DNA from 2 places in the Rossellomorea sp. YZS02 genome. Region 1 is predicted to be linked to the other one. Evidence: riboswitches for the same ligand, from Rfam matches in the RefSeq annotation. Region 1 holds a riboswitch; the other holds the start of a gene.
What was found. Region 1 has a riboswitch for S-adenosylmethionine ahead of mtnK (S-methyl-5-thioribose kinase). Riboswitches for the same ligand answer to the same signal wherever they lie in the genome.
Positions count from the first base shown of each region.

Region 2: linked by a shared signal. The riboswitch ahead of metK (methionine adenosyltransferase) and the one ahead of mtnK (S-methyl-5-thioribose kinase) in region 1 are both predicted to bind S-adenosylmethionine.

Region 1 is NZ_JAXBLY010000004.1:3,793-10,271, forward strand. Features, by position in the region: gene SLH55_RS05240 (PAS domain S-box protein) at 1-1,701, shown strand, start outside; gene SLH55_RS05245 (methylated-DNA--[protein]-cysteine S-methyltransferase) at 1,716-2,171, shown strand; gene SLH55_RS05250 (metalloregulator ArsR/SmtB family transcription factor) at 2,339-2,929, shown strand; gene mtnA (S-methyl-5-thioribose-1-phosphate isomerase) at 2,974-4,026, opposite strand; gene mtnK (S-methyl-5-thioribose kinase) at 4,040-5,224, opposite strand; SAM riboswitch class I at 5,334-5,490, opposite strand; gene SLH55_RS05265 (carbon-nitrogen family hydrolase) at 5,581-6,363, opposite strand.
Region 2 is NZ_JAXBLY010000019.1:64,433-70,911, forward strand. Features, by position in the region: gene SLH55_RS17650 (tetraprenyl-beta-curcumene synthase family protein) at 67-1,140, opposite strand; gene SLH55_RS17655 (alpha/beta hydrolase) at 1,155-1,958, opposite strand; gene SLH55_RS17660 (gamma carbonic anhydrase family protein) at 2,043-2,558, shown strand; gene metK (methionine adenosyltransferase) at 2,790-3,992, opposite strand; SAM riboswitch class I at 4,204-4,350, opposite strand; gene pckA (phosphoenolpyruvate carboxykinase (ATP)) at 4,673-6,262, shown strand; gene SLH55_RS17675 (lmo0937 family membrane protein) at 6,321-6,470, opposite strand.

The DNA.
Region 1 (6,479 bases):
ATCGTCTTATTCGATATTGATGGTAATATCAATGATGTAAACCATGCCTTTAGTTTACAAGTAGGACTCGATAAGGAAGAGATCACCTCCAGGAATATCAGCTCTTTCATTCCGGAGAATGCTCACTATAAGATCGATAAGATTAAAGAATTGATATCTCAGAACAAAAAAGCCCGCGGTGAAATTCCGATCAAGAAATCTCAAAGCATTTCAATCGTGGAATTCACGACAAGTCCATATGTTCATCACAAACTTCACATGGCCATCCTTAGAGATGTCACGGAGAAAAGGCAGATGGAAATTCAACTCAAGCGAAATGAAGAGTTGTTCAAGGGGCTGTTTGAGGAAGCAATTGATGCCATTGTATTATGGGATCAAGACGGCAGGGTTCTTAAAGCGAACTCATCTGCCCTGAAGATATTCGAGTGTACCCTATCCGAACTCCTTTCAAAAAAAATCAGGGACTTCGTGTATCCTCTAGAAAGCCAAAAATTCGATTTGGTCATGGAACAATTGAACAGAAGCGGAGCAGTGCGGGATGAGGTATTGTTCCTCATGCCAAACAACCAGCTGAAGCATCTGGAATTCACATCCAAACTTCACTCCGTTGATGGATATAATATGACGATATTTCGTAATGTCAGTGAACGGTATCAAATGGAGAAGGAATTACGAGAAAGCGAAGAACGGTTCCGGAAAATTTTCGAAGGGTCTTTGGACGGATTGCTGCTGACGAATCATAATTATGTTGTTGTAGATGCAAATCCTGAAGTGAGTAAAATCATCAACATGGAAAAAGATCAGCTCATCGGTAAGGATGTTCGGGAAATATTGAATATAGAGCCTGGTGAAGAATCGTATGATGAATATTTGCAGCAGTTGAAAGAGGACGGTCAAGCGACGTTTTTAAAGACGTTAACTTCATATAGGGAAAGAGTTCAATATGTAGAGCTATCATCTAAATATAATTTACTTTCCAACCTGAATTTAACTATCATCCGTGACATTACAGATCAGATTGAAATGCAGGAACAATTAAGAAAATCAGATACATTAAGTGTTGTGGGGGAACTTGCTGCAGGGATCGCCCACGAGATCAGGAACCCGATGACCGCACTTAAAGGGTTCATTCAACTGCTGGAAAACAGCGTGGGCAAAGATCATGAAATGTACTTTAATGTTATCACTTCTGAATTTCAGCGAATTGAGTCGATCATTACGGAATTTCTGGTACTGGCAAAGCCTCAGGCAATCCAATTCCAGGAAACGGATTTAATCAAAATCATGAAGGATACGGTTGAATTATTAAGTGCCCAGGCAGTCATGCATAATGTTCAGTATGAGGAAAATTATCAGGTGAACCTGCCGTCTATCGTAGCTGAACCCAATCAGTTAAAGCAGGTATTCATCAATGTGATTAAGAATGCCATTGAAGTAATGTCAGGTGGCGGGGTCATTTCAATCAGCATCAAGGAAACAGCAGAAGAAATGATTCATATCGAAATCAAGGACCAGGGAGGCGGGATCTCAAAAGATAAAATAAAAAAGCTTGGTGAACCCTTTTATACAACAAAGGAACGAGGGACTGGACTTGGCCTGATGGTAAGCTTTAAAATTATTAAAGAGCATAAAGGAAGCGTCCAGGTTGAGAGCATGGTTGGAGAAGGGACCATCTTCCATATTTATTTGCCAAAATCATAAAGGAGTCCTTTAAAATGTCGTTTCATTCAATCACTATTGCTAGTCCCATCGGGAACCTTAAGCTTTCTGCAGATCAAAATCAATTGCTTTCTGTGCAGTTCGTTGAAGAAGAAGTATCCAATGAAGCGGATCATCCCATTCTTCTAAAGGCGAAGGAACAGCTGCATGAATTTTTTAATGGGGAAAGGAGAGTATTTGATCTTCCTCTGAAAATAGAAGGAACAGACTTTCAATTGGAAGTATGGAATGCCCTTCAAGACATCCCATATGGTGAAACCTGTTCGTATCAAGATTTAGCAGAAACCGTTCGTAGACCTAAAGCCGTGCGGGCAGTTGGACAGGCGAATAAAGCAAACCGGTTCCCCATCATCATCCCCTGTCACCGAGTCATCGGGAAGAATAAGAAACTCACAGGCTATGCAGGTACGCAAATCGATAAAAAAGAAATCTTATTGTCACTGGAAAGTTAAGGAAAACAGATATAATCCCCTGGGATTATATCTGTTTTTTTTTATGCATCTTGCACCAGTTACCACAGACTTGATGAATCTTTCTGAAAAAACAGATTGATTCTTTCACCTGTTTAGATTATCATCTAATTAGATGATAATCTAATTATAAAAAGGGGTGGCAACTTTTGCAGCTTAGTAAACAGGTGGCTTTTCATAAAACAATGGGGGATCCGACCCGTATTAAGATTGTCTACTTACTGGCAGAAGAAAACCTGCACGTAGGGGCCATTGCGGGGAAACTTGGGCTTACGGCACCCACAATCTCCCATCATTTGACGAAGCTTAAAGAATGCAATCTTGTCTATTCAAGACGGGAGAAAAACACGATTTACTATTTTCTGAATAAAAAAGTACTAAATCATCACGGGGATGTTCTTCACAGATTTGCTCATGAAGAGAAAGGGGAAAGAACGTTGACAGAACAACTAATGAAAGAGAAACAGAAAGTGAAAAATAATTTCCTGGAGAAAAATGGACGGATCAAGACCATTCCTTCACAACAAAAGAAAAAACTATTCATACTCGAACATATGGTGGAGGGACTCAAAGTGGGTGAAAAGTATGAGGAAAAAGAATTGAATGAATATATTCAACAATTCCATGAAGACTTTGCCACATTAAGGAGAGAATTCATCATCCATCAGTTCATGTACCGTGAAAATGGCATATACGAGGTGAATCCGAGGGAAATGTGGGCTTCTACCAAGCTGATATAACCGGATAGATAGGGGAAAAGAGAAGGTGAAGTCCCTTCTCTTCTTTAAATTACTCCAATGGCACGTCCTATGCTTTCTTCAAAGTCAGGATACAACACTCCTTTTTCTGTGATGATACCAGCAATCAACTCATTCGAGGTCACGTCAAAGGCGGGATTATAAACTGGGACATTTTCTGGGGCGATGATGGAGCCTGCCATCGTCGTGATTTCTTCACGTGCTCTTTCTTCTATGGGGATATCCTCACCTGTCTTAGAGTCCAGATCAAACGTGGAGGAGGGAGCAGCCACATAAAAAGGAATACTGTAATGGCTACATAGAATGGCAAGCATCGATGTTCCGATTTTATTTGCAGTATCCCCATTTGCAGCTATACGGTCAGCGCCGACTATCACCGCTTCCACTCCTTTCTCCTTGATAGTATGAGCGGCCATGCTGTCGGTAATAAGGGTCACGTCAACACCTGACTGCTGAAGTTCCCAAGCAGTCAGACGAGCACCCTGAAGCACTGGCCGAGTTTCACAGGCGAACACTTGAAACCCGATCCCTTTCTCCCTTCCTAAGTGAAAAGGGGAGAGTGCAGTTCCATATTTACTTGTGGCAATGCTTCCGGCATTGCAAATGGTCATAACCTTACGCTTATCATCCAATACTGTCAGGGCAAACTCCCCGATCATCCTGCATACCTCCTCATCCTCTGTATGAATCTGGATAGCTGTATGAATCAAATCGGTCTTTGCTTCATTTACGGTTTGTACATGTTCCAGTACTTTATCCAGGCGGTTCAATGCCCAGAATAAATTGACAGCAGTCGGCCTTGAATCTGCAAGGTATTTTTTATCACGTGTGAAAAGGCTCATGAACTCTTTCAGATTTTCTGTGTCATATTGACTTGCGGCTAGAGCGAGCCCGTATGCCGCAGTGATCCCGATTGCCGGTGCCCCCCTTACTTTGAGTGAGACAATCGCTTCATAATATTCATGCAGATTTCTAAGTTTAAGATATTCAACTACATTTGGCAGCTTTTGTTGATTAAGGATCAGTAAATGATCTTCATGCCACTCGAGTGAGGTTGGTATGGTAAGTGTTTGTGTCATGAGTATCTCCTTTTCATTCAGAATGTGACCGTACAATCGTCAGAAGTTCCTCGATCGATTGAATATCCATACGGTTTATAATGAGTCTTTTTCCAATGTTCAAACAGGCCCGTTTTGCTTTTAGCCTACGTTCCTTACAACTGATGCTCTCCAGGTCATCCACATGTGCAAGACCGATCGTCCTTCTGATACATTCACATCCTGCAAAGCCGATGCTGTCCCGGAAACTTTTCTCCAATACATATTCAAGATACCCATCGACTTTCGTATAGGCATCTCCACTCTCTTTCCAATGTCCCGCGAACGTTGAAGAGAAAACGTGCCAAGTATTTTTGATAGTATCAAGAATGGTTTCTTTTTCTTCAGGATTTGAGACTACTTGGAAAATGAGGTTGGCAATAAATTGACCTATATCGAAACCAATTGGTCCATAAAATGCAAATTCCGGGTCGATCACTTTCGTTTGGCAGGTATCGACAAATATACTGCCCGTATGAAGATCCCCGTGCAGCAGTGCTTCGCCTTCAGTCAAGAAGCTCTTCTTTAATTTTGCCACCTCGAGTTTCACCTTGAAATCATCCCATAATTGTTGAACATCCTCGGTTAGTTCTTCCTCATAGTCATTAGTTTCGCTATTAAAGAAAGGATCCGTGAAAACAAGGTCTTCGGTAATTTTACATAGTTCAGGATTTGAAAATTCCTTCACATATTCCTTTTTCTTAAAGGGATGTAAGGCATAATCCGATGTGAAATACAATGTATTCCCGAGAAATGTCCCTATATCCTCTGATAGCTTAGGATATTTGCTTCCTTGGATTAGGCCTGTGCGAGCAATTGTGAGTTTGCTTAGATCCTCCATCACGGTAATGGCTAGTGCTGGATCAGAATAATATACTTCCGGTACGAGGTCTCCAACAAATGACCTCTGAAGATTTAGGGCACTCGCTTCAATCCTTGCCCTCTCGATAGTCAGGGGCCAGCTTTCACCAACAACTTTTGCATAAGGAAGAGCTTGTTTGATGATGATCCCTTTATCTGTACTCCGTTCAACTACATGAAAGACCAGATTCAGGTTTCCATCTCCGATTTCTTCACAAGTTAATTGAGAAGCATCATCAAAAATTTTTAGACGTTTGGCCAACGCTATGGCAGATAGTTCAGTAAGTGGTTGATACGTATTGAGTTTGGTGAGTGCCATTGTATTTCCTCCTATTGATGCACCTTTTGGGGTGTGATGGAGGCTTTTCCGGGGCAATAGAAAAGCCTCTTCCATGTTTGAAAGAGGCTTGAAGATTCATCTTCGTCGCCTCTTATCTCTCAGAAAGACTATCTTTCTGTTGGAATTAGCACCGTGCCTTACTGGATTGATCAATCCGGCGCATAGAGCGCCCCGTTTTTCAACGGTATGATGGTCGGTTGCTGGGCTTCATAGGGCCAAATCCCTCAGCCAGCTCTTGATAAGAGTTGCGTACACTATTTAATTAATTTTCAGAATGTTTCATTTGAATTGAATAGTACCATTGAAGTATTTTCCATGTCAATGATTTTTTGAAATTAATAGAAATCCGGTCTCCGATCCTGGAAGATGGGAATTTTCCTACGGACTTCTTCTACCTCTTGCAGATCGATTGCGGCTGAAACCAGTTGTTCTGTGTGAGTACCTTGAGCAAGGATTTTGCCCCAAGGGTCAATGATGAGGGAGCACCCTCCAAACTCATTGTCAGGATCATGACCAACACGGTTGCAGGCGATAACAAAGCATTGATTTTCGATCGCACGTGCCCTTAAGAGTGTTTGCCAGTGATCGATTCTTGCTCGCGGCCACTCAGCAACCACATAAACAACCTTGGCTCCCAATAGTACATGCTTTCTGAACCATTCTGGAAAACGGATGTCGTAACAAATGAGTCCAGCCATTTTTGTATCATCAAGAGTAAACATTCCGTCCTCATGTCCTGGAAGTAAATAAAGATGTTCATCCATCAGTTTAAACAGGTGAAGTTTTGAATACTGTTTGACCAACTGTCCGTTAGAATCAACGGCTAAAAGTGTATTTTTTACCCCTTCTTTCGTTTTGTTCGCAACAGATCCACCTATGATATGTATTGAATATTTTTTTGAAAGGGAAGTAAGGTAGGAAGAGGAATCCTTTGCTTCTTCATCTGCAATTTCATCCATCCTTGTAAGGTCATAGCCTGTTGTCCACAGCTCGGGAAGAACGACTGTATGACAGCCATCATCTTTTGCTTTTTTGACCCAATGTTCTACTTTTCCTTTGTTTTCTTCTGGACGCCCATATGCGATGTCCATTTGGGCGAGTCCGATCTTTTGAATCATTATCTTCACCTCATGTACTTTTTTGAATATATTCCTTTACATTCTTTATTCTTCGTTATATCATTTGTGACTAGAATTTGAAAGTAATTAATTTTCAAAAAATAAGTAGGTGAGTG
Region 2 (6,479 bases), on a different contig from region 1:
AAAAGACAAAAAGAGGGACGGACCTCGAAAACCATTTCGAAGGTCCGTCCCTCTTTTTTACTCTATTCATGACGTTTTTTTCCGGTTTCTCCATTTTCGATAGATTTTACCGTTCATGTAGAAGAATCGGGTGATCCAGCCTGCTTGTCCGATGAATTGTTTGGAGAAGGATTGGACGTTTGCTTGTTGTAAAGCTTTATCATCTGATAGATAGACTCCTATGAGTCCTTTATTGATCAGGCGATGGAAGTGAGCGTGGGGAAGTTCACGGGTATGTTCATCTGCTTTGGCCAGAAAATGGAGCAGGCGTTCTTTCAGATGCTCATCATCCTCATAGTAGAAGCAGAAATTCAGATCCCCTCCCTGCCGGTCTTCATCCTGATCGATGAAGTAATCGAGAAGGATATGTAAACCCTGGATATAGGGAAAATAACCCCGTTTTATCTTTTCTGTATAGAACAGCTGGAAGTCCCGCCTGCAAGCGTATGATACTAAACAAAAGATACCCAGGGTAGAACCTGAGCAGGCGGAGAATTCATACCAATTCATTTCTGGCAGATTGGGACGATGGATTTCAAACCAGTCCTGCAGCCTCCCTACTCTTTCTTCTTCCTTCACGTGCTTATGTATTTGAAGATCACAATAGTATTCACACAGTTCCAGGAGATCTTTTTTGATGTTGTCATAGTGATTTACATCAGCGAGAACGGATTGACAGGTCAGGACCAGATCCATTAGATACCCTCCATCATCCTGATCGCTTCTCAACGCATAATAATTTACAGGTTCCGCCCCTACTGTCAATGAATCTCTCATGGACCGGTGAAGTAAGGCAAAGTCTTCCGGATCCAGTGATACACTCCGGTCGCATAAATTATCCAAATAATCGCTGATTGTCTGATAGGCAACGATGAAGCGGATCGTCTCAGGCTTCTTATCCAGTGCCAAAAGGGACAGGATTGCCCCTCCCTCGCAGTGGAACGTTTTATGCTCGATGCTGGCAAGGGCCTGGTTTCTCAGCTCCTGATTGGGTATTTCTTCGGCCCGCTTCTTCCAGCCGTTCAATTCCTGGTGCACGATTGGAAAAACATTGCGGTATACTCTTGTCATCAATGAAAAGGGATCACTCGGTATCGACAATTTCATCACCTCATTTACAAAATGTAGCCCAGCGCTTTCAAGCGACTTTCTATGAAGTTCTTTGAGTATTCAAAGATTTCTTCTCTCTCAGGTTCGTTATAAATTTCATGATAGCACTTTGGCCATTCTTTGTAATGCATTTCGGATAGAGATAGTTCATTGAACCACTTTTTCACCGCCCTTTTATCAACGATTTGATCGTCACCTGCCTGCAGCGTCAATAATGGGACGTCAGGCATTTTCTCCAGGTTTGTAAAAGCCGCTTTAATCGCCTGGGAAAGTTCTCTGTACCAGCGGACTGACACTTTTGTAATATAAAGAGTATCGTTGCTGTCGATTTCACGGACATCCGCATTCCTGGTCGCCATATCGACGGTGAGTCCAGAAGGGAACTTCACCATTGGAGCGATTTTGTTTAAAGCGTGTGACAATAATTCAACAGGTTTAGCAGGCGTTGTCACCAATCCCAAACATGGTGAGGATAATATGACACCGGCTAGGTTCACATGGGATTCCTGCAGCAAACGAACAGCAATGAGACCGCCCATACTATGACCGATTACAAAGACAGGCAATTCGAACTGATAGGCCGCCTGGATCCAATCCTTCACTTCTACAATATACTCATCAAAGGAATCGATATGTCCCCTCTGGCTTCGGGACGTCATACCCTGACCTGGCAGGTCACCCATGACGACGTGGAATCCCGATGCACGCCACATTTCAATGAGCCAACCGTACCTGCCGTGATGCTCCATCGCACCATGTATGATGACGATGACTGCCTTTGCCTCTTGATCTGATTCCCATTTCCACATGGCAAATCCTCCTTTGTAGTTCTCTCCATGAATGAATTCTGCTACCATTATTATAATAAATATTATTGAAAGGGGTAGTAAAAAATGCTCTATCCATATTACGATAAAAAACCTGTCATCGCACAGTCGGCTTTCATTGCCGATTATGTAACCATCTCCGGAGACGTGGAGATTGGTGAAGAATCAAGTATTTGGTTCAATACCGTCATCAGGGGGGATGTTGCGCCCACTAAGATCGGTGATAAAGTAAATATACAGGATAACTCCATCCTTCATCAGAGTCCAAATAACCCTCTTATCCTTGAAGATGAAGTCACTGTCGGTCATGGGGTGATTTTACATAGCTGCAAGATCAGAAAAAAGGCATTGATCGGAATGGGATCAATCATCCTCGATAATGCTGAAATTGGCGAAGGGGCTTTTATCGGCGCAGGGAGCCTCGTACCCCAGGGAAAGGTCATACCGCCTAATACCCTTGCTTTCGGACGGCCGGCAAAAGTCGTGAGGGAACTGAACGAACATGATATTAGTGAAATGAAGCGCATTTCAAGGGAATACGCAGAAAAAGGTCAGTATTATAAAAATATCAAACCGTTTTAACTACCTATACTTGGGATACCCCATCCATCCTTAGATTACTCATGGAATATTTTCTTGTAAAGAGGAACGGGCATGAAGTTCCCTTCCATTTCACGAAGTTATCTGCCATATATAAATTTTCATCTGTCAAAATGACGATATACCTGCTATAGGAGTAAACCGACAATACAAGCCTTTTCATCACCAAAAAAAGACCAACACCTCTTGAGTGTTGGTCTTTTTTATCTTTCCTTATTCGCCTAAAGCTTCTGCTTTCAAAGCTTCTGCTTTGTTCGTGCGTTCCCAAGGAAGATCAAGATCGTTACGGCCGAAGTGTCCGTAAGCAGCTGTCTGCTTGTAGATCGGACGACGAAGGTCTAACATTTTGATGATTCCAGCCGGGCGCAGATCAAAGTTATTACGAACCACGTCAATTAGAACGTCTTCTGATACTTTACCTGTTCCGAATGTATCAACGGAGATGGACACCGGTTGTGCAACCCCGATTGCATACGCCAATTGAACTTCACATTTTTCAGCAAGTCCTGCTGCTACTATGTTTTTCGCTACATAACGCGCTGCGTAAGCCGCTGAACGGTCCACTTTCGTTGCATCCTTACCAGAGAATGCACCTCCACCGTGACGCGCGTATCCGCCATATGTGTCAACGATGATTTTACGTCCTGTTAATCCTGCATCACCTTGTGGTCCACCGATTACGAAGCGGCCAGTCGGGTTGATGAAGTATTTCGTTTCTTCATCGATCAGTTCTTTCGGTACAACTGGGTCAATGACATATTCTTTCAGGTTGCGCTGAATTTGCTCAAGCGTCACTTCAGGATGATGCTGAGTAGAGATAACGATTGTGTCGATGCGAACCGGCTTGTCGTTTTCATCGTATTCAACGGTTACTTGCGTTTTTCCATCCGGACGAAGGTAAGGAAGAATTTCTTCTTTACGAACCTCTGTCAGACGACGAGAGATTTTGTGTGCAAGAGAAATCGGAAGAGGCATAAGCTCTTTCGTTTCATTACAAGCAAATCCGAACATTAACCCCTGGTCCCCGGCACCGATGGCATCGATTTCTTCATCGGACATTTGACCTTCGCGAGCTTCAAGTGCCTGGTCCACACCTTGAGCGATATCGGCAGACTGCTCATCGATGGAAGTCAGAACAGCACATGTTTCAGCATCAAAGCCGTATTTCGCGCGAGTATAACCGATTTCACGGATCGTTTCACGAACGATTTTCGGAATATCGACATACGTATTTGTAGTGATTTCACCTGCAACCAGCACAAGACCCGTTGTAACAGATGTTTCACACGCTACACGTGCATTCGGATCATTGGTAAGAATTGCATCAAGAATTGAATCAGAGATTTGGTCACAAATTTTATCTGGATGTCCTTCGGTTACGGACTCAGATGTAAACAGACGACGTTTAGTTGACATCAAGGTTCCTCCTTAAGCATATTTGTCAGAAACAGTTCCGACAAAAAGTAAACAGATACGGTACTCATTTCCCTAAGTAGTATGAAGTAAACATGATTCTTTTATCAAACAATCATGATTTATGTGCATGTGGTCCACTATAAACAGAAAAAACCCTTCCTCGGGGAAAAGCTTCAGAGGAAAGGTTTCAGATCATAGCCGCGCCTTTTCTCTCTTATCGTTCAAGGTTTTAGAGACCTTGCCTCAGTTTAGCACCTTCGCTTAATCGGATCGATTCATAAAGAAGAAGATCCTTACACTATTTAGCAGGTTGCTGGGTTTCATAGGGTCTGCTCCCTCCACCAGCTCAGGATAAGAGTATCCGTTCAAGGAACAATGATAACGTTTAGGACAAAGGGTGTCAACTTTTTTTCGAATGACAGGTTTAACCAGCTTTAGAGCATGCCACTGGAAGTCACAGTCTGTCTAAAATAGCCTAATTCATCCATGAGGCTAAACATTCTTTTCACATTTTCATATATATAAGAAGAAACAAGCTATATCAGGGAGAAAAATGTGACAAAATGAAGACACATTATAAAATTAAATAAATAGTATAGACTAATAGCTTGATTGTGTTATACTATTTTTGTAAAGTAAACGATTCCATTTAAATAAATTTATATAAAGGAAGGGTTCTAATGAATTCAGTGAGCATGTCTAATGAATTAACGGAATTACTTAACGGTCAAAACATCCAGGAACAATTATCTGTTTCTCAACTAGTCGAAAAGGTCCTTCAACGAAATGAAGGAGTTTTAACTTCATCAGGTGCAATCAGAGCAGAAACTGGTAAATACACAGGACGCTCTCCTAAGGATAAATTTATTGTAGAAGAACCAACGACGAAAGATAAAATCGAATGGGGTTCTGTCAATCAGCCGATCTCTTCGGAATCATTCGATAAATTATATACGAAAGTCATCGAATACTTAAAAGAAAAAGAAGAAGTATTTTCATTTAAAGGGTTCGCAGGCGCCGACCCGAAACATAGACTGCCGATCCAGGTAATCAATGAATTTGCGTGGCATAATCTTTTTGCCCACCAATTATTCATCCGCCCGGAAACAGATGAGTTAAAAGATCATCAATCAGAGTTCACCGTCATTTCAGCGCCGAACTTCAAAGCTGATCCGGAAGTGGATGGCACTCACTCTGAAACGTTTATCATCGTTTCATTTGAAAAAAGAATCGTATTGATCGGCGGAACGGAATATGCCGGTGAAATGAAGAAGTCGATCTTCTCCGTGATGAACTATGTACTTCCTGAATCCGATATCCTGTCCATGCACTGTTCTTCAAACGTTGGACGCGAAGGCGATGTCGCATTGTTCTTCGGATTATCCGGTACTGGTAAAACGACTTTATCCGCAGATCCTAACCGCCGTTTGATCGGTGATGATGAGCACGGATGGTCCCCGAACGGTGTATTCAATATCGAAGGCGGCTGCTATGCGAAATGTATCGGGTTAACGCGTGAGAAGGAGCCACAGATTTTTGATGCAATCCGTTTCGGTTCAGTACTTGAAAATGTCGTTCTTGATGACATGTCCCGCCTCCCGGATTATGATGATAACACTTTAACAGAAAACACGCGTGCTGCCTACCCCCTTCAAGCGATGGAAAACATCGTGGAGCCAAGTATAGCAGGACACCCAAATACGATTGTATTCCTGACAGCTGATGCATTCGGCGTATTACCTCCGATCAGCAAGCTGACAAAAGAACAGGCAATGTACCATTTCTTAAGCGGATATACATCAAAGCTTGCAGGTACTGAGCGCGGAATCACGTCACCGCAAGCTACATTCTCAACTTGCTTTGGATCTCCATTCCTTCCGCTTCCTGCCACTCGTTATGCAGAAATGCTTGGTAAGAAGATCGATGAGCACAATGCACAGGTATTCTTAGTGAACACTGGTTGGACCGGTGGAGAATACGGTGTCGGAAACCGCATGAAGCTTTCTTACACCCGTGCCATGATTCAAGCCGCTCTTGAAGGCGAACTGACGAATGTTGAAACGGCGACAGATGAAATCTTCGGTCTGAACATCCCGGTCCACGTTCCTGGTGTTCCAGACGAAGTCCTTCAGCCTAAGAAGACCTGGTCCAATGAATCCGCTTATGAAGCGAAGGCAAAAGAACTTGCTCACAAGTTCAACGAGAACTTCAAGAAATTCTCAAACGTCCCTTCTGACATCGAACAAAAAGGCGGCCCGTCCGTTAAATAAATCATCCTGACATACAAAGGTCCGTCCCTCACATTTGAGGGACGGACCTTTGTTATCGTTATAGCCCTTTTTTCCGGCCGGTGATTCTGTTGAATAAGAATACAACAACGGCGATGATCAGTAGAACATGGATGACGGCTCCACCGATTTTAAAGATCAATCCTAGTAACCAAAGAACTAATAAAATTCCGATGATGGTCCAAAGCATTTGTGCTCC